Regions from separate parts of the Pseudomonas sp. RSB 5.4 genome, predicted to be linked through region 1. Evidence: predicted binding sites of a transcription regulator. Region 1 holds the regulator's gene; each other region holds the start of a gene.
The links. Region 1 encodes FliA, which starts transcription of late flagellar genes. Its sites were predicted from a motif close to CTAAAGTTTNNNNNNNNNNNGCCGNTAA; they were not measured.

Region 1 (4,417 bases):
TTTCGAATTGAACAGTTTGCGTGAGCTGATGGAAGTGCAGCTCGGCACCCTGGCCTGGAATCAGCTGCAAGGCAGCCGTCCGGCACAAGCCAATCTGTATCGCCGTCTGCAACGTATCGGTCTGTCCGGACCGTTGTCGCGCGACCTGTTGGCGATGATCACCGACATCGAAGAACCGCGTCAGGCCTGGCGCATGCTGCTCGCGCACCTGGCGCGAATGATTGCCGTGCCAGAAGTCGAGCCGCTGGAAGAGGGCGGGGTGATTGCCATGGTCGGCCCGGCCGGCATGGGCAAGACCACCACCCTGGCCAAACTCGCGGCGCGCTACGTGCTCAAGTACGGCGCGCAGAATGTTGCGCTGGTCAGCATGGACAGCTTCCGCATCGGCGCCCAGGAACAACTCAAGACCCTGGGGCGGATTCTCAATGTGCCGGTTACGCACGTCGATCCGGGCCAGTCGCTGGTGCAGGCACTCGACCCGCTGCTGCGCAAACGCGTGGTGCTGATCGATACCGCCGGCCTGCAGGCCAGCGATCCGGCACTGCGCATGCAGCTGGAAAGTCTGGCCGGGCGTGGCATCCGTTCAAAAAATTATCTGGTGCTGGCAACCACCAGCCAGAAACAGGTTCTAACCGCCGCTTATCACAGTTACAAGCGTTGCGGGCTTGCCGGCTGCATCCTGACTAAACTGGATGAGACGGCCAGCCTTGGCGAAGTGTTGAGCCTGGCGATCAGTCATGAACTGCCGGTCGCCTACCTGACCGACGGCCCACGGATTCCGGATGATCTGCATCTGCCGCGCCGTCATCAATTGGTCAGCCGCGCCGTCAGCGTGCAAATGCAGGAAGAACCCAGCGAAGAAGCCATGGCTGACATGTTCGCTGATATCTACCACAGCCCGACCAAGCAGGTTGGCTGAGGTAATGAACAGTTTTTGTACCTACATCGATGGTCTGCCATGCATTGTTCCGGTTGAGAACGCGCAGCCAGTAATGTGGCCTCCGTCTATGCAAGACAAGGTAAAGAAATAACATGGGCAGCATGCATCCCGTACAGGTGATCGCGGTGACCGGCGGCAAAGGTGGCGTCGGCAAGACTAACGTGTCAGTGAACTTGTCTCTGGCGCTGGCAGAGCTTGGCCGTCGGGTCATGCTGCTGGACGCCGATCTGGGGCTGGCGAACGTCGACGTTCTGCTGGGACTGACCCCCAAACGCACTTTGGCCGATGTCATCGAAGGCCGCTGTGAGCTGCGCGACGTGCTGTTGCAGGGCCCCGGCGGGATCCGCATCGTGCCGGCCGCTTCCGGCACCCAGAGCATGGTGCACCTGAGCCCGGCACAACACGCCGGTCTGATTCAGGCCTTCAGCGACATCGGCGACAACCTCGATGTGCTGGTGATCGACACCGCTGCAGGTATTGGTGACTCGGTAGTCAGTTTTGTCCGCGCCGCGCAGGAAGTGTTGCTGGTGGTCTGCGACGAGCCGACCTCGATCACCGACGCCTACGCGCTGATCAAACTGCTCAACCGCGACTACGGCATGAACCGCTTCCGCGTGCTGGCCAACATGGCGCAGAGCCCGCAGGAAGGGCGCAACCTGTTCGCCAAGTTGACCAAGGTCACGGATCGCTTCCTCGACGTCGCCTTACAATACGTCGGCGCGGTGCCGTACGACGAAAGCGTGCGCAAGGCAGTGCAGAAGCAGCGAGCGGTCTATGAAGCCTTTCCGCGTTCCAAGTGCGCGCTGGCGTTCAAGGCGATCGCGCAGAAGGTCGATACCTGGCCGCTGCCTGCCAACCCGCGTGGCCACCTGGAGTTTTTCGTCGAGCGCCTCGTGCAGCAAACGGCAGGGCCTGTGCTATGACCGCCAGCGGTATGAACTACTACAAGAAGTCGGCACGTGACGCGCAGTACGAGTTGATCGAGCGTTACGCGCCACTGGTCAAGCGCATTGCCTATCACCTGCTGGCGCGCTTGCCGGCGAGTGTGCAGGTTGAAGACCTGATTCAGGCCGGGATGATCGGCCTGCTCGAAGTCTCGACCAAATACGACGCCAGCAAAGGCGCCAGTTTCGAAACGTACGCGGGCATCCGGATCCGCGGCGCGATGCTCGACGAAGTACGCAAAGGGGATTGGGCACCGCGCTCGGTTCACCGCAACACCCGTATGGTCAGTGACGCAATTCGGGCAATTGAAGCTAAAACCGGCCGTGACGCTAAAGATCACGAGGTTGCGGCCGAACTCCAATTGAGTCTCGACGATTACTACGGGATTTTGAATGACACCCTGGGCAGCCGGCTGTTCAGTTTCGACGACCTGTTGCAGGACGGCGAACACGAAGGGCTGCACGAGGATGGCGCCAGTGCTCATCTTGAGCCGTCACGCGATCTGGAAGATGAACGCTTCCAGGCGGCGCTGGCGGACGCGATTGCCAATTTGCCGGAGCGTGAGCGACTGGTGTTGGCGCTGTACTACGACGAAGAGCTGAACCTCAAGGAGATCGGTGAAGTCCTTGGCGTCAGTGAATCGCGGGTCAGCCAGTTACACAGCCAGTGCGCGGCCCGTTTGCGGGGGCGTTTGGGGGAGTGGCGAGCGCGCTGAAGGCAGTGTGGGGACACTGCGAACGAGGCTGGTGCGGTGATGAACGGCACCGGTCTTGCTCTGTTGTGCTCCAGACAGTCTTCGAGTGCTGCGCCGATTGATTGAAGTGGCGCGTCCAGGTGCTGGGCGCGTTTAAGACTGCTTGGAGGTCGAATTGAACAAAGACATGAAAATCCTCATCGTTGATGACTTCTCAACGATGCGGCGGATCATCAAGAACCTGCTGCGGGATCTTGGGTTCACCAACACCGTCGAGGCCGACGATGGCACTACCGCCATTCCGGTGCTCAACAGCGGCAGCATCGACTTTCTGGTAACGGACTGGAACATGCCGGGCATGACCGGTATCGACTTGCTGCGCCACGTGCGTGCCGATGAAAAACTCAAGCATCTGCCGGTGCTGATGGTGACCGCTGAAGCCAAGCGCGAGCAGATCATCGAGGCCGCTCAGGCCGGTGTGAACGGCTACGTGGTCAAACCTTTCACGGCTCAGGCGTTGAAAGACAAAATCGAGAAGATTTTCGAACGCATCGGCTGATGACGCGCGGGGGAGCTATGGAGCATAACGAATCTTCACAGGGCGATTTCGAGTCGACCCTGAAAAAACACGCGGTCGAACTGGTCGAGAGCCTTGAAAAAGGCAGGTTCGGCGACGCTGTGCAACTGATCCATGAGCTCAATCAGACCCGTGACCGCGGCCTGTATCAGGAAGTGGGCAAGCTCACACGCGAACTGCACAGTGCGATCGTCAATTTCCAGATCGATCCGCACATGCCGCAGGCCGAGGAAGTGTCGCAAATCACCGACGCCACCGAACGCCTGGGCTATGTGGTCAAGCTGACCGAAGCCGCGGCCAACCGCACCATGGATCTGGTGGAAAGCGCCACCCCGGTGGTCAATGGCCTGGCTGAAGAAGCCCAGGCCCTGAGCACCGATTGGGGCCGCTTCATGCGTCGCGAGGTCGGGGCTGAAGAGTTCCGCGAGCTGGCGCGCCGGGTCGACGGTTTTCTGTCACGCAGCAGCACGGACAACCGTGCGGTGTCGAGCAACCTCAACGACATCCTGCTGGCTCAGGATTACCAGGACCTCACCGGTCAAGTGATCAAGCGTGTGACCCAGCTGGTCACCGAAGTCGAAAGCAATTTGCTCAAACTCGTCCTCATGGCCAGTCAGGTTGACCGCTTTGCGGGCATCGAACACGACCGTGCCGCGATGCTTGCAGAAAAAGATCCACAAAAACATCTCTCGCAGGGTGAAGGTCCGCAGATTCATGCCGATAAACGAGAAGACGTTGTGTCCGGTCAGGACGATGTGGACGATTTGTTATCCAGCCTTGGATTTTGAGTTTAGGTTTTTAGACCTGTAGGAGCACCCCATTAATGAGCTTCGGCGCCGATGAAGAGATCCTTCAGGATTTCCTGGTTGAGGCCGGCGAGATTCTTGAGCAACTGTCCGAGCAACTGGTCGAGCTGGAAAGCCGCCCGGATGACGCAGATCTGCTCAACGCAATTTTTCGCGGTTTCCACACTGTAAAAGGGGGCGCCGGCTTCCTTCAGCTCAATGAGCTGGTGGAGTGCTGTCACATCGCCGAAAACGTGTTCGACATCCTGCGCAAGGGTGAGCGTCGCGTTGATGCAGAACTGATGGACGTGGTGCTTGAAGCACTGGACGCGGTGAACAGCATGTTCAGCGAAGTCCGTGAGCGTGCACCGATCACTGCTGCAACCCCGGAACTGCTGGCTGCGCTGGCGCGTCTGGCCGAACCGCAATCGGCGGACGAAGCCCCGGCTTCGCCAGTGGCCGAGATGATCGAAGAG
Region 2 (4,417 bases), 1.6 Mb from region 1:
GGGCATCGACGACTTCATCGTGCGCAAGGCCTGTGTACTCGCCGGCCAGGGCTTCACCCTGCTGCCAATGATGTATTGCGAAGCCGACCTCGAGAGCGGCGCGCTGGTGCAGCTGTTGCCCGAGTGGTCGTTGCCCGGCGGCTGGTTGCAGGCGGTGTATCCGCATCGGCGCGGCGTGATGCCGGCGGTGCGGGCGTGGATCGATCACCTGGTCGATTCGTTCAATGCGTGCGGGGAGCGTTTGTTATGAAACAGGGAAAGATGAACGAAGCGGACGTCGCCGCCTTCTGCCTGGCCTTGCCGGGCGCGCGGGAAGACTACAAATGGGGCGGCGTGCGGGTGTTTTCGATTGCTGGCAACAAGATGTTCGCCCTGCAAGGGCTGCGTGGAGACTCATTGGCGTTCAAGGTCGACAAGGATCTGTTTCTCGGCCATTGCGACCGCCCGGGCATTCATCCGGCGCCTTATCTGGCGCGGGCGCAGTGGATCATCATGCACCCGCCCTACCCGCTGGGTGCCGAGGAACTGCAGGGCTTGCTGCAGCGTTCGCATCAGTTGGTGGTGAGCAAGTTGCCGAAGAAAACCCAAATCGGATTGTTGCTTTAGCTTTTGACTTTGGTGGGAGCGGGCTTGCTCGCTCCCACAGGGTTTCTTGTGGTGATTCAGAACAATGAAAGCAGGTTCGAACCCAGAAACAACTGGTCGATCCAGAACACCTGATGCAACACCACAATCACCCAGAACAGGATCTGATACGACACCTTGCGCGTCTTGTGCCGAAACACCTGCTGAGCAATCAGCGCACCCGGCCAGCCACCCGCCAGCTCCACCGCGTGCAGTACGTTCTCCGGCGTTCGCCAGGCGTCGGCACGAGCCTTGCGCTTGTCAGCCCAATACAGAAAGAACGCCAGCACGCTGACGATCCCATAGGCGGCCAGCGGCACCAGCGAGATTCCGCGCAGCCACATCGACACCGAACCGAACAGCGGCAGTGCGCAAACGATCAGGAAAACGATCAGTTTCAACTTGAGGTTCTGAATGCCGCCACCGGATGGACGTCCTTCGGGGCGACGGGCGCGAGTATCACTCATGCCTTGGCCGCCGACCAGTCGACCCAGCCGAACTGCCAGGTCGCCAGAATCACCAGACCGAAAACGATCCGGTACCAGGCAAACGCTGCGTAACTGTGGCTGGCGATAAACTTGAGCAGACCGCGTACGGCAATCATGGCGAAGATGAACGCAGTGATGAAGCCGATGGCAAACACCGGGAAATCCGCCGGCACAAACAGGTGGCGATACTTGTAACCGGAGTAAACCGCCGCACCGACCATGGTCGGCATGGCCAGGAAGAACGAGAACTCGGTCGCGGTCTTGCGCGACAGGCCAAACAGCAGGCCACCGATGATCGTCGAGCCGGAACGCGAAGTGCCGGGAATCATCGCCAGACATTGCGCGAAACCGACTTTCAGCGCGTCCTTCCAGGTGATCTCGTCCACGGTTTCGGCGTGCACTTCATGCTGCCTGCGTTCGGCCCACAACATGATCACGCCACCCACCACCAGCGCAGTCGCAACAGTGATCGGGTTGAACAGGTATTGGTGAATCAAATCGGCAAAAATTACCCCCAACACCACTGCCGGCAGAAACGCGATCAGCAGATTGGCGGTGAAACGCCGCGCACTCGGCTGAGTCGGCAAGCCGATCACCACGTCGAGAATCTTGCGGCGAAACTCCCAGACCACCGCGAGGATCGCGCCGAGCTGAATAATGATGTTGAACGCCATGGCCCGTTCGCCGCCGAAGTCGAGCAAGTCGGCAACAATGATCTGGTGTCCGGTACTGGAAATGGGCAAAAACTCCGTCAGCCCCTCTACAACTCCAAGAATCAGCGCCTGCAAGGCGGTCCAAAGATCCATCAATCCCCCAAAAAGCGATGCACATGGCATGCCCCGATAATATTTTTACGTTCACTGCGCTCAGCGTAGCTGTATGTTGCTGTATCGATTCCGCGCGCACAGCATCCACACGGAACAGTCAAAATTCCGTGAAATATCAACCTGAATTCAGGTTTTCCCGCGCGGGGCCGAAATCCTAACAGACAAGCCTTAATAGTGCTGCGGCGTTATTCGACTTGGGTCGCGTATGCCCGATCACCCAAACGTGGTTGGATGCTGGCGTTGATTTATTACAAGAAAAAGAAATCGGAGTGACAGCGTTATGAACAGCTTGCGCAGTGTGTCGATCAGCCGACGCTTGTGGCTCATTTTGATTGTGGCCGTGGTCATGTTGTTGACCTTGGGCGTGTTGATGCTCAAGCAGATCCACGACGACCTGTATCACGCCAAGGCGCAGAAAACCCAGCATGTGGTGCAGACCGCCAGCGGCCTGCTGACCTACTACCACGACCTCGAAACTGCCGGTACCCTCACCCGCGACGCCGCACAGAAACAGGCGCTGACCGCCATTCGCGGTCTGCGCTACGACCAGAGCGATTACTTTTGGATCAACGACCTCACGCCTGTGATGGTCATGCACCCGACCAACCCCAAGCTCGAAGGCCAGAACCTCTCGGCGATCCGCGACCCGGACGGTTTCGCGGTGTTCAACGAAATGGTCGCAATCGCCAAAAGCAAAGGCGCCGGCATGGTCGATTACCGCTGGCCCAAGCCCGGCGCCAGCGAGCCGGTGGCGAAAACCTCTTACGTCAAGCTGTTCGAGCCATGGGGCTGGGTGCTCGGCTCCGGCGTTTACATCGACGATGTGCAGAGCGAGTTCCAGGGTCAGGTGATCAAGGCTTCGGTGATCGGTCTGGTGATCGCCGTGATCATGGCCCTGCTGGTGATTTTGATTGCCCGCAGCATCGTGCGTCCGCTGCAGGAAACCGTGAACGCCATGGCCAACATCGCCAGCGGTGAAAGCGACCTGACTCGCAGTCTCGACACCCACGGCCAGGACGAAGTGACGCAACTGGCTCATCACTTCAACGCCTTTACCGCCAAGTTGCGCCGGGTGATTGGCGATTTGCAGATCTCGGCCAGTGCGCTGGGCCAGTCCTCAAGTGAACTGGGCAACGATGCCACCCAGGCCCAGCAACGCAGCCAGCAGCAATCGCAGCAGATGGAACTGGTGGCGACCGCGATCAACGAAGTCACCTACGGCGTGCAGGACGTAGCGAAGAATGCCGAACATGCTGCCGCTGAAATGCGCGATGCCGAAGCCCAGGCACAACAGGGCCAGATCAACATCGACGGCAGTCTGCAACAGATCGATAAACTGTCGGGGACTATTGATCAGGCGGTCGAGGTGATTCGCACCCTGGCGGCGGAAAGCACGCAGATTGGCAGTGTGCTGGAGGTGATCCGATCGATTGCCGAGCAGACCAACCTGCTGGCACTCAACGCCGCCATCGAAGCGGCCCGCGCCGGCGAACAGGGCCGTGGCTTCGCGGTGGTGGCCGATGAAGTCCGGTTGTTGGCGCAGCGCACGCAAAAATCGACGGCGGAAATCCAGACCATGATCGAACGCCTGCAGAATCATTCCGAAGCGGCGGTGAAGGTCATTGGCGACAGCAGCAAGGCCTCGCAACTGACCATCGAACAGGCCGGCCTCGCCGGCGCCAGCCTCAACGCCATCGGCCAGGCGCTGCGCAATCTCAATGGCCTGAACGCCTCGATTGCCAGCGCCACACTGCAACAGGCGCATGTGGTCGAAGACATTAATCAGAACGTCACGCAGGCAGCGGGCCTGTCTCACAGCACCGCGTTGGCGGCGGAGCAGTCGAGCGCGGCGAGCGTGAAGCTTGGGCAATTGAGCGAGCAGTTGAACCAGCTTCTGCGGCAATTCCGCGTCTGACAGCGCTACCCTGTAGGAGTGAGCCTGCTCGCGATAGCGTCGTATCAGTCAACCAAGAGTGACTGAACCACCGCCATCGCGAGCAGGCTCACTCCTACAGTTTTTTGGGTACAATCCGCTCCCTCCTCAATTCCCCCAAGGAACCCCCATGTCCGGGCTTGAACTGTTTGCCGCCGCCCTCGGTGTGATCGCCGTCTGGCTGACGGTCAAACAGAATCCGTGGTGCTGGCCGATCGGCCTGGTCATGGTGTTGCTGTACAGCTGGATCTTCTATGACGTGAAGCTGTATTCGGACATGTTGCTGCAAGTGATCTACGCCGCGCTGCAAGTCTACGGCTGGTGGCAATGGACACGCGCCGGCACGATGCATGACGGACGCGATGTCACCCGTCTGGACCGGCGCTCGATCCTGCTCGGCCTGAGTGTCGGAGCGCTCGGCAGTCTGCTGCTCGGCGCAGCCATGGCACACTGGACCGATGCGGCGCAGCCGTGGCTCGACGCCGCGCTGACGGCGTTCAGCCTGGTCGCACAACTCTGGATGGCGCAGAAACGCCTGCAATGCT
Region 3 (4,417 bases), 1.6 Mb from region 1:
TCGGCCACGCCAACGCCGAAGCCGGCGTGCAACAGATGGGCGCGCACTACCCGGAAAAATCCCCGGCGCTGCTGCGTCGCGGCTGCGATTACCTGAAAGAAATCAACTTCATCTGATTCATCCAAAAAAGGAGCAACACCATGAGCACTCTGCAACCGGACACCCTGATCAAAAACCCTCACGGCTGCCATGTCATCTCTTCGGTGGAAGTGCCGGCGGACGCGGCGCAGGTCTGGGCGGTGGTCGGCAATTTCGCTGGCTTCGACCGCTTCATCCCGGCGCTGTCGCACATCGAAATGACCGGCGAAGGCGTGTCCTCGCTGCGCAAGAAATTCTTCAAGGACGGCAACGTGGTGGTCGAGCAACTCAACTCCCGCGATGAGCAGGCACGGGCCATGACCTGGACCACGATCTACAACACCTTGGGTGTGGCCAATCTGTGGGCGGCGATGAATGTGGAATCGTTGGGCGCAGGGAAGTCGCGGGCGACCTGGACGATCATTGCCGAGCCGGCTTCAGGTGGGGAGGAAGCACTGCCGGGGTTCAAGGATTTCGTGCAGGGGTTTGCCGATGATGCGATGGGGAATGTGTTGAAGCTGTTTGTATAAGGCTTCAGTTCTGCGGTGATTGAGCTACCGCCTTCGCGAGCAAGCCCGCTCCCACATTTTGATTGCATTCCTTCTGTAGGAACGCGGTCAATTTGTGGGAGCGGGCTTGCTCGCGAAGAACGATAACGCGGTCTTCAATCTGCGGATCAGATCTTGAAGCTGTCCACCAGCTGCTTCAGGCGGTTGGCCTGCTGCGACAACGCATCACAATCCTTCAATGTTTCATTGAGGTTGGCCACGCTCTGCTGGTTCAGCAGGTTGATCTGGTTGACGTCGACGTTGAGGGTTTCCACCACGGCGGTCTGCTCTTCGGTTGCAGCGGCCACCGACTGGTTCATGCCATCGATTTCGCCGATGCGCTGGGTCACGCTGACCAGGCGCAGACCGGCCTGATTCGCCACTTCAACGCTCTCTTCGCTGGACGCCTGACTGGCGTTCATGGTGGTCACCGCTTCACGGGAACCGACCTGCAAGGAGGTGATCATCTTGTGAATCTCTTCCGCCGACTCCTGGGTGCGGTGGGCGAGGTTACGTACTTCGTCCGCCACCACCGCAAAACCGCGTCCGGCTTCACCGGCACGGGCCGCTTCGATGGCCGCGTTGAGCGCCAGCAGGTTGGTCTGCTGCGAGATGCCTTTGATCACATCGAGGATATGACCGATGTTGTCGGTGCTGGCGTTGAGTGTTTCGATCTGAGTGCACGACAGGCTGATCTTCTGCGACAGCTCGGTCATCGCCTGAATGGTCTGCTCGACCACCTGACGACCGTCATCGGCCTGCTCGCTGGCGCCGCTGGCGTGCTGCGATGCATCGGCGGCGTTGCGGGCGATTTCCTGAGTGGCGGCGCCCAACTGGTTGATCGCGGCGGCCACGCTGTTGGTGCGCGCGCTTTGTTCGTCGGAACCGATGATCGAGGCGTTGGACGAGGCCATCACGCGTTGCGACAGGTCGTGCACGTGACGAGTGGCCGAGGACACTTCGGAAATCGACGCGTGAATACGCTCGACGAACTGGTTGAACGAGCTGCCCAGTTCAGCGAACTCATCCTTGCCTTCCACGACCAGACGACGGGTCAAGTCACCTTCGCCCTGGGCGATGTCCCGCATCGCGCGGCCCATGGTGGTCAGTGGACGCATCAGGACGTTGATCAGCAGGCTCAGCAGCAGCGCAATCGCAGCGACCGCGACGAACATCGCGATCAGCGCCGAAGTACGGAACTGGCTGAGGGCGGCGTAGGCCTTGTCGCGATCGATCGACAGACCGATGTACCAATCGGCATTCGGCAAGTCGCTGACCGGAGTGAACGACAGAATGCGTTCCTGGCCGTTGAGCACCACGTTCTGGTTGCCCTTCTCGATGCGCACGCCGGAATTCGGGTAGATGTCCTTGAGGTTCTTCATCACCTGGTCTTTGTCCGGGCTGACGATCACTTGACCGTCACCGCTGACCAGGAATGCGTGGCCGAGGCCACCGAAGTCCACCGAGTTGATGATCTTTACCAGGGTTTCCAGGCTCAGGTCACCACCGACCACCCCCAGCAGCTCGCCATTCTTTTTCACCGGCATGGCGATGGTCACCACCAGACCACCGACCGCGGCCATGTACGGCGGGGTCAGCATGGTTTTGTCGGCAGCAACGGCTTGCTTGTACCAAGGGCGCTGACGCGGGTCGTAGCCGTCGGGCATCTTCGCGTCAGGGCGCTGGGTGAACACACCGTTGGCCTGACCGACGTAGGTGAACTGGAAGTTCGAGGTGAAGGCCGGTTGATCGACCAGCCCAGGGAAGTCGGCGTCCTTGCCCTGATGGGCAACGTTCTGCGCGAGGTTTTCCAGCACCAGAATTCGCCCGCTCATCCAGTTCTGCACGCTGCTGGCGGTCAGATCACCGGCCTGCTGTACAGACGACTGGAGGTTCTGGCGAATGGTGTTTCGCTGCAGATAGTCGTTGTAGAGGGTGAACAAAGCGAAAGCCAGGACCACGACGCCCGAGGCGGCCAACAGGATTTTATGGCTGAACTTGAGATTCATTTCATGGGACTTCTTATGCAAAAGTGGGGATGCGTTCCGGGATGCAACATTCCATGTACAGCGCAGGCAGCGTTCTGATGGCCGCTCTACTTTGGTGCACGCATGTCTCACCAGTCTGTCGGCACCATTCGCGGAAATCTTAGGGCTGCGTGGGAAATGGCCTGCATTTCTGTCAGATTCCCGCCGAACGGCGTGCCAGAGCGTTCGCCACGAAGTTTTTTTTGCTGGATCTCCGAGCAGAGGTTGCAAAATTCGCAACCCCTGATAAAAATGCGACTAATTATCATTTGTGACGTTCGGGCTGTCGCGTTCATGTCCTCACCTGAGTTTGCAGTGCAGGCGCTTTACAGGAGTCATCACGGCTGGCTCAACGCCTGGCTGCGGGCGCGGCTGGGCAATGCCGCGGATGCCGCAGATCTGGCCCAGGACACCTTCGTCCGCCTGTTGCAGCGCAGCGAACGCCTGGAACTCAAGGCGCCTCGCGCATTTTTACGCACCATCGCCCGTGGCCTGGTGATCGATCATTGGCGTCGTGAAGAAATCGAACGCGCCTATCTCGAAACCATCGCCCATTTGCCCGAAGCCGAAACCCCAAGCGCCGAAACCCGCGCGCTGGTAATCGAGTTGCTCGAGAGCATCGCGCGCATGCTTGAAGGCTTGCGGCCGAAAGTGCGTCAGGCGTTTCTGCTGGCGCAGTGTGAAGGTTTGACGCACAAGCAGATCGCCGAACAGCTGGGCTTGTCTCTGCGTTCGGTGGAGCGTTACGTCGCCGATGCGCTGTATCACTGCTACGTGTTGCGGTACGACAGCTGATGCCTGTGGATAACCTCTCGACCGGGCGACGCGCCGAACCGCCGCAACAGGTGGTCAAACAAGCCATTCACTGGCTGCTGCGGCTGCGCAACAACCATGGCAATGCGCGCCTGAGTCGCCAATGCGAAGCGTGGCGCGCCGAGCATCACGAGCATGAACTGGCGTGGCAGCGCGTGCAGTCGCTGCAGGCCGAACTGAGCCATAACCTGCGCGCCGTGCCCGGCGCACAGGTGGCGTTCAATACCCTGGAAAACAGTGCGCAGGGGCTGGGGCGGCGCCAGGCCTTGAAGCTGCTGTCCGGCGCGGTGCTGATGGGCTCCGCGGCGTGGCTGGCCAAGGACACCTCCGTGTGGCAGCAGTGGCGCGCTGATTACGCTACGGCGACCGGCGAGCGTCGCGGGTTCCAGTTGCCCGACGGCACGCGGATCGAGCTGAACACGGCCAGCGCAGTGGATCTGGACTACACCGCGCAGCAGCGGCTGATCAAACTCACCCGTGGCGAAATCATCGTCACTTGCGGGAGTAATGATGAAGGCGCGGCGTTCAGCCGGCCGCTTCGCGTGCAAAGTCGCCATGGCACTTATGAGCCGGCCAATGCCCGCTTCATCCTGCGCCAGGAAAACGATTGCACGCGACTGAGCGTCAGCTCCGGGCGCGTCGCCATCCACAACGGCGGAGCTTCGGTTGAGGCTTTCGCCGGGCAGACCTTTCTGATCGATCACCATCAGGTGCGCCCTGCACCTCCACTGGATATGGACGCGGGCGCCTGGGTCGATGGTTTGATCGTGACCCGCAACATGCGCCTGGGCGATTTCCTCAATGAAGTCGGACGTTATCGTCAGGGCTTCGTGACGTGCACGCCGCAGGTGGCTGATCTGCGCCTGTCCGGTGTGTTCCGCCTGGAGGACACCGACAAGCTGCTGGCAATCCTGCCGCAGACTTTGCCGGTGCAATTGCGCTATCGCACCC
Region 4 (4,417 bases), 2.8 Mb from region 1:
GGGACTGGCTTTGATCGCCTCGGGCAGCACCTTGTTCTTCAAGACTTCAAACGGATAGGTGTCACGAAACCACAGGGTTTCGTTGGTCGTCATGGCATCGACCACCTGCTCGCGCAAACCGCTGCGCGGCTGGGTCTGGATGCGCTGTACCAGCTCACCCAGGGACTTGATGCCTTGCTGCTCCATCAGTTTGTTGAGACGGCTCGAGACCAGGTACTGCTTGTTTTCACCGAGCAAAATGCCACAGGCTTTTTCCAGGAAGACCCGGAACTGTTCGAAATCCAAATTACCCGTAGACAATGATGCCGCCTCTTAAATCGTGTTGACCGCCAGGGGCAGAAGGCCCCTAGCTGATATCTGCTGCTTTGATCCGGTCGACTACCCGGGATGCCAGGTCATCAGGACGGAATTTGGCCAGGAAGTCATCGGCACCGACTTTCTTGACCATCGCCTGATTGAATACCCCCGACAACGAAGTATGCAGGATGATATGAAGCTTTTGCATGCGCGGGTCGCTGCGGATCTCCGCCGTCAGGGTGTACCCGTCCATCTCCGGCATCTCGATGTCGGAAATCATCATCAGGAACTCTTCTTCCGGCTTCTTGCCCTCATCGACCAGCTTGCGCAGGTAATCCAGCGCCTGCTTGCCGTCGTTCAGCGCCACCACTTCGACACCGACCGTCTGCAGGCAACGCGTGACCTGCTTGCGCGCCACCGACGAGTCATCGACCGTCAATACCCGCAGCGACAACGCCTTGCTCTGGGTCTCGACATCGACCACACCGACCGAAATCGCCTCGGGGGTCGGCGCGACTTCCGCCAGCACCTTCTCGACGTCGATGATTTCGACTAACTGATTGTCGACTCGAGTCACAGCGGTCAGGTAATGATCGCGACCCGTGCCCTTGGGCGGCGGATGGATCTCTTCCCAGTTCATGTTGACGATGCGCTCCACCGAGCGGACCAGGAAACCCTGGGTCTTGGTGTTGTACTCCGTGATGATCACGAACGGATTTTTCTTGTCTTTCAACGCTCCGGAACCGGTCGCCATTGCCAGATCAAGGATCGGAATGGTCGCCCCCCGGATATTCGCCACCCCGCACACGACAGGACTGGACTTGGGCATCAACGTCAGGGACGGGCATTGCAGCACTTCCCGCACCTTGAACACGTTGATTCCGTAGAGCTGTTGACCGTCGAGACGGAACAACAACAGCTCCAGGCGATTCTGCCCTACCAGTTGCGTGCGCTGGTTCACCGAATCCATTACACCAGCCATGCCCAGACTCCTACACCAACGCCAAGTGTTGTTGCGACGCACATTCATTGCTAAACGGCACGGCGCTTGCTTTTTAACTCGTATGAACGCTCAAACGACATTTTTCCGACGCCTGACCTCCCGCACCCGCAAAGCGTTGTGCGCGACGTCTGCCGTCTGCTTGTTTTTCGCTGGCAGCCCTGCCGGTGCTGATACGGTTACCTTGCCTGACATGCTTATCGGCGTCACTCAGGGCTTTCTTGAGTTCACCGTAGAAGACTATCTGGCTACCAGTCAAACCGAAGGCCGCTACGAAATCGAGGTCAACCAGCTCGACCCACGTATGCGCATGCCTATGTGCGACAAGGAATTGACAGCGTCACTGGAGAGTCCGGCACGTCCGCTGGGCCGGGTCACGGTCAAGGTCCGTTGCGAGGGAAGCTCGCCCTGGACGGTGTTCGTGCCCGCTCAAGTCCGCCTGTTTCGCGAGATTGTCACCACCACCCGACCGCTCAAACGCGCCGGGATTATCGAGCCGCAGGACGTGACCTTGCGTGAACGCGACGTCAGCCAGATCAATCAGGGTTTCCTGACGTCGGTGGATGAAGCCATCGGGCAAAAATTAACCCGACCAACGGTCGCCGATCAGGTCATTACTCTGGTGCATCTGGAACAGGCTGAAGTGGTGCGCAAGGGCGATCAGGTGGTCATCATCGCCCGCAGCGGTACGCTCGCCGTACGCATGCCCGGCGAAGCCCTGGCCAACGGCGGTCTGAAGGAGCAGATCCGGGTGAAAAACCTGAACTCCAACCGGGTGATCAAGGCGCAGGTCATCGCGCCGGGCCAAGTGGAAGTGGCCATGTAAAACGCTCAAGCAGAAAACTGGCGCCGGCCTCGACGCTTCCCTAAACTGTGCCGAAGCAGGACACGCTTCGACGCATGCAGCTCATTGCAAATGAGCCTAAAGTTTTCCAGGGGATGGCCGAGAACATGGCAAGCGTCCAAATTCCCAGAGGTTTTTAACATGGTCATCGATTTCAGCCGTTTGAACAGCTCCTCGTCACTTACGGGCAGTACACGTACCAGCAACGCCAAGGAAACCGCCGATACCGGCACCTCCGCGCCGCTGAATACCCCGGCCGAAACGGCCAGTACCGTAAAAAGCGGGGAATCGGTACACCTCAGCAATGAGGCTCAACAGTTGCAGAAGGTCACTGACAAGCTGCGCGATCAGCCTGCCGTCGACAAAGCCCGAGTGGCCGAGTTGAAAGCAGCGATTGCCGATGGCAGCTATAAAGTCGACAGCAACCGTGTAGCCAGCAAACTGCTCAACTTCGAAGCCCAGCGCTAGGCTTTTGCCGGCGCCAGGCTTTTGGACGCTTAGAACCCAAGGCCAGCCATGCACGACACTAATTTATTGCAACTGATCACCGACGACTTTGCTCCAGCTCAACAATTGCTGGAGTTATTGCAAACCGAGTCCCTCGCCTTGCACGGTCGCGACATGCCCTTGCTCGAAGATATTCTGGCGCGCAAACAGGCATTGATCATTCTGCTTGAACAGCATGGCCGCAAGCGCAGCGAAATCCTCGCCAGCCTCAACCTGCCGCTCGATCGTCAGGGCCTGGAGCAACTGGCCAGCCAGTCGAGCATTGGCGATCAGTTGCTGTCCCAGAGCGACGTACTGACAGACCTGATTGCCCAGTGCCAGGCGGCCAATGTCAAAAACGGTCAGTCGATCCAGATTCAGCAGGCCACCACGGCCAATCAGCTGAAAATCCTCACCGGGGGCGAGCCACCAGCGTTGTATGACGCCACAGGCACTTTCGCCAAGCCCACCAAGCCGCGTACGCTCAGCCAGGCGTGAGCCATTCGATGTGCCTGCACTATCAACCCGCGAAACATGCTGGCAAAATGCTGGCTAGTCGTAGTCAAATTTTGTCTGGAGATTGAGAAAACGTGCCAAACGCCCTAAGCGCGGATGATACTCCGCAGCCACCAAAGGTGCTGACCACGCCCCTGGAAATCTCCAGCAACCTGCGCCAGCTGCAAGAAAGCCACGATCCGCTGATCATCACCTTTCACGAGCGCAGTCAGCGCTTCCAGAGCTACCTGATCAAGGTTGACCGGGAAACCGCGACGATTGCCCTGGACGAGATGATCCCGCGCGATGGCGAGCGTTTTCTGCTGGCCGGCGAACCGTTCAAGGTCGAAGGCTTTCACGAAGGCGTGCGCATCGCCTGGGAATGCAACGGCACGCTGAACATTGAAGAATCCGAAGGTGACCGCTTCTACACCGGCGAACTGCCGACCGAAGTGGTTTACCACCAGCGCCGCAACGCTTTTCGCGCGGCCCTGAAACTGACCGATCTGGTCAGCGTTGAACTCGGTGGCGAAAAGCTCAAGGCACCGCTCAACGGTAAACTGCTGGATATTTCCGCCACCGGTTGCAAGCTGCGCTTTGACGGCGACATCACCGATCGCCTGCAACTGGGCCAGGTTTATGACCGCATGATCGCCACCCCGCTGTTCGGCAATCAGCCGACTTCGGTCGAACTGCGTTATCTGCACTTCGAAGAAAAGCTCAACATCACCTTCGCCGGCCTGCGTTTCCACAACATCAGTGGTCAGGCGGCGCGCAACGTCGAGCGCTTCGTTTATCAACTGCAGCGTGAAGCACGCCGGTTCGATAAAGACGATCTGTGATTCGTACAGGCAAATAGAAAGGGCAGCCCCTCGCGGGACTGCCCTTTTTTATGCCAAAAATCTTTCTGCCAGCAACGGACACCTGTGGCGAGGGAGCTTGCTCCCGCTGGGGCGCGAAGCGCCCCCCCACCCTTTATCTGGCAAGCGGGGCCTGCTGCGCAGTCCAGCGGGAGCAAGCTCCCTCGCCACAGTTACAGTGTCTGCCTCTGAACAGCCTTACCCTCACCCGACTCAGGGTCTGGCCCCACTGATGTCCGGTGTCGGTTTATCACCCTCATCAGCCGAATCAGTTTCTGCCACAGCTTCAGGCTGAACCTCGGGTTCTGGCTCTGGCTCCGGCGTAACCGTGGTTTGCATCTGCTCCTGCACCACCTGCTCATCCACTCGCGGATCGAGCGCTGCCACCAGCGGCGAACTCGACATGCTGTCCGGCATCGCCACGTGATGCAGCGG

Region 2: V9L13_RS07780 (methyl-accepting chemotaxis protein) is a predicted target of FliA. The motif match lies at 2,065-2,092, and genes of this name have one in related genera.
Region 3: V9L13_RS21445 (methyl-accepting chemotaxis protein) is a predicted target of FliA. The motif match lies at 2,751-2,778, and genes of this name have one in related genera.
Region 4: flgM (flagellar biosynthesis anti-sigma factor FlgM) is a predicted target of FliA. The motif match lies at 2,220-2,247, and genes of this name have one in related genera.

What each region holds. Positions count from the first base shown of each region.
Region 1 is NZ_CP146986.1:120,522-124,938, forward strand. Features, by position in the region: gene flhF (flagellar biosynthesis protein FlhF) at 1-919, shown strand, start outside; gene fleN (flagellar synthesis regulator FleN) at 1,033-1,863, shown strand; gene fliA (RNA polymerase sigma factor FliA) at 1,860-2,600, shown strand; gene V9L13_RS00535 (chemotaxis response regulator CheY) at 2,767-3,138, shown strand; gene V9L13_RS00540 (protein phosphatase CheZ) at 3,156-3,944, shown strand; gene V9L13_RS00545 (chemotaxis protein CheA) at 3,980-4,417, shown strand, end outside.
Region 2 is NZ_CP146986.1:1,757,268-1,761,684, forward strand. Features, by position in the region: gene V9L13_RS07760 (LysR substrate-binding domain-containing protein) at 1-250, shown strand, start outside; gene V9L13_RS07765 (MmcQ/YjbR family DNA-binding protein) at 247-606, shown strand; gene V9L13_RS07770 (DUF1294 domain-containing protein) at 663-1,091, opposite strand; gene V9L13_RS07775 (undecaprenyl-diphosphate phosphatase) at 1,088-1,918, opposite strand; gene V9L13_RS07780 (methyl-accepting chemotaxis protein) at 2,220-3,854, shown strand; gene pnuC (nicotinamide riboside transporter PnuC) at 4,003-4,417, shown strand, end outside.
Region 3 is NZ_CP146986.1:4,720,189-4,724,605, reverse strand. Features, by position in the region: partial or broken gene V9L13_RS21455 (amino acid adenylation domain-containing protein) at 1-116, shown strand, start outside; gene V9L13_RS21450 (SRPBCC family protein) at 141-608, shown strand; gene V9L13_RS21445 (methyl-accepting chemotaxis protein) at 755-2,635, opposite strand; gene V9L13_RS21440 (sigma-70 family RNA polymerase sigma factor) at 2,948-3,448, shown strand; gene V9L13_RS21435 (FecR family protein) at 3,448-4,417, shown strand, end outside.
Region 4 is NZ_CP146986.1:2,959,454-2,963,870, forward strand. Features, by position in the region: gene cheR (protein-glutamate O-methyltransferase CheR) at 1-300, opposite strand, end outside; gene V9L13_RS13295 (chemotaxis protein CheV) at 347-1,279, opposite strand; gene flgA (flagellar basal body P-ring formation chaperone FlgA) at 1,362-2,123, shown strand; gene flgM (flagellar biosynthesis anti-sigma factor FlgM) at 2,283-2,609, shown strand; gene V9L13_RS13310 (flagellar protein FlgN) at 2,658-3,125, shown strand; gene V9L13_RS13315 (flagellar regulator YcgR PilZN domain-containing protein) at 3,218-3,964, shown strand; gene V9L13_RS13320 (MFS transporter) at 4,196-4,417, opposite strand, start outside.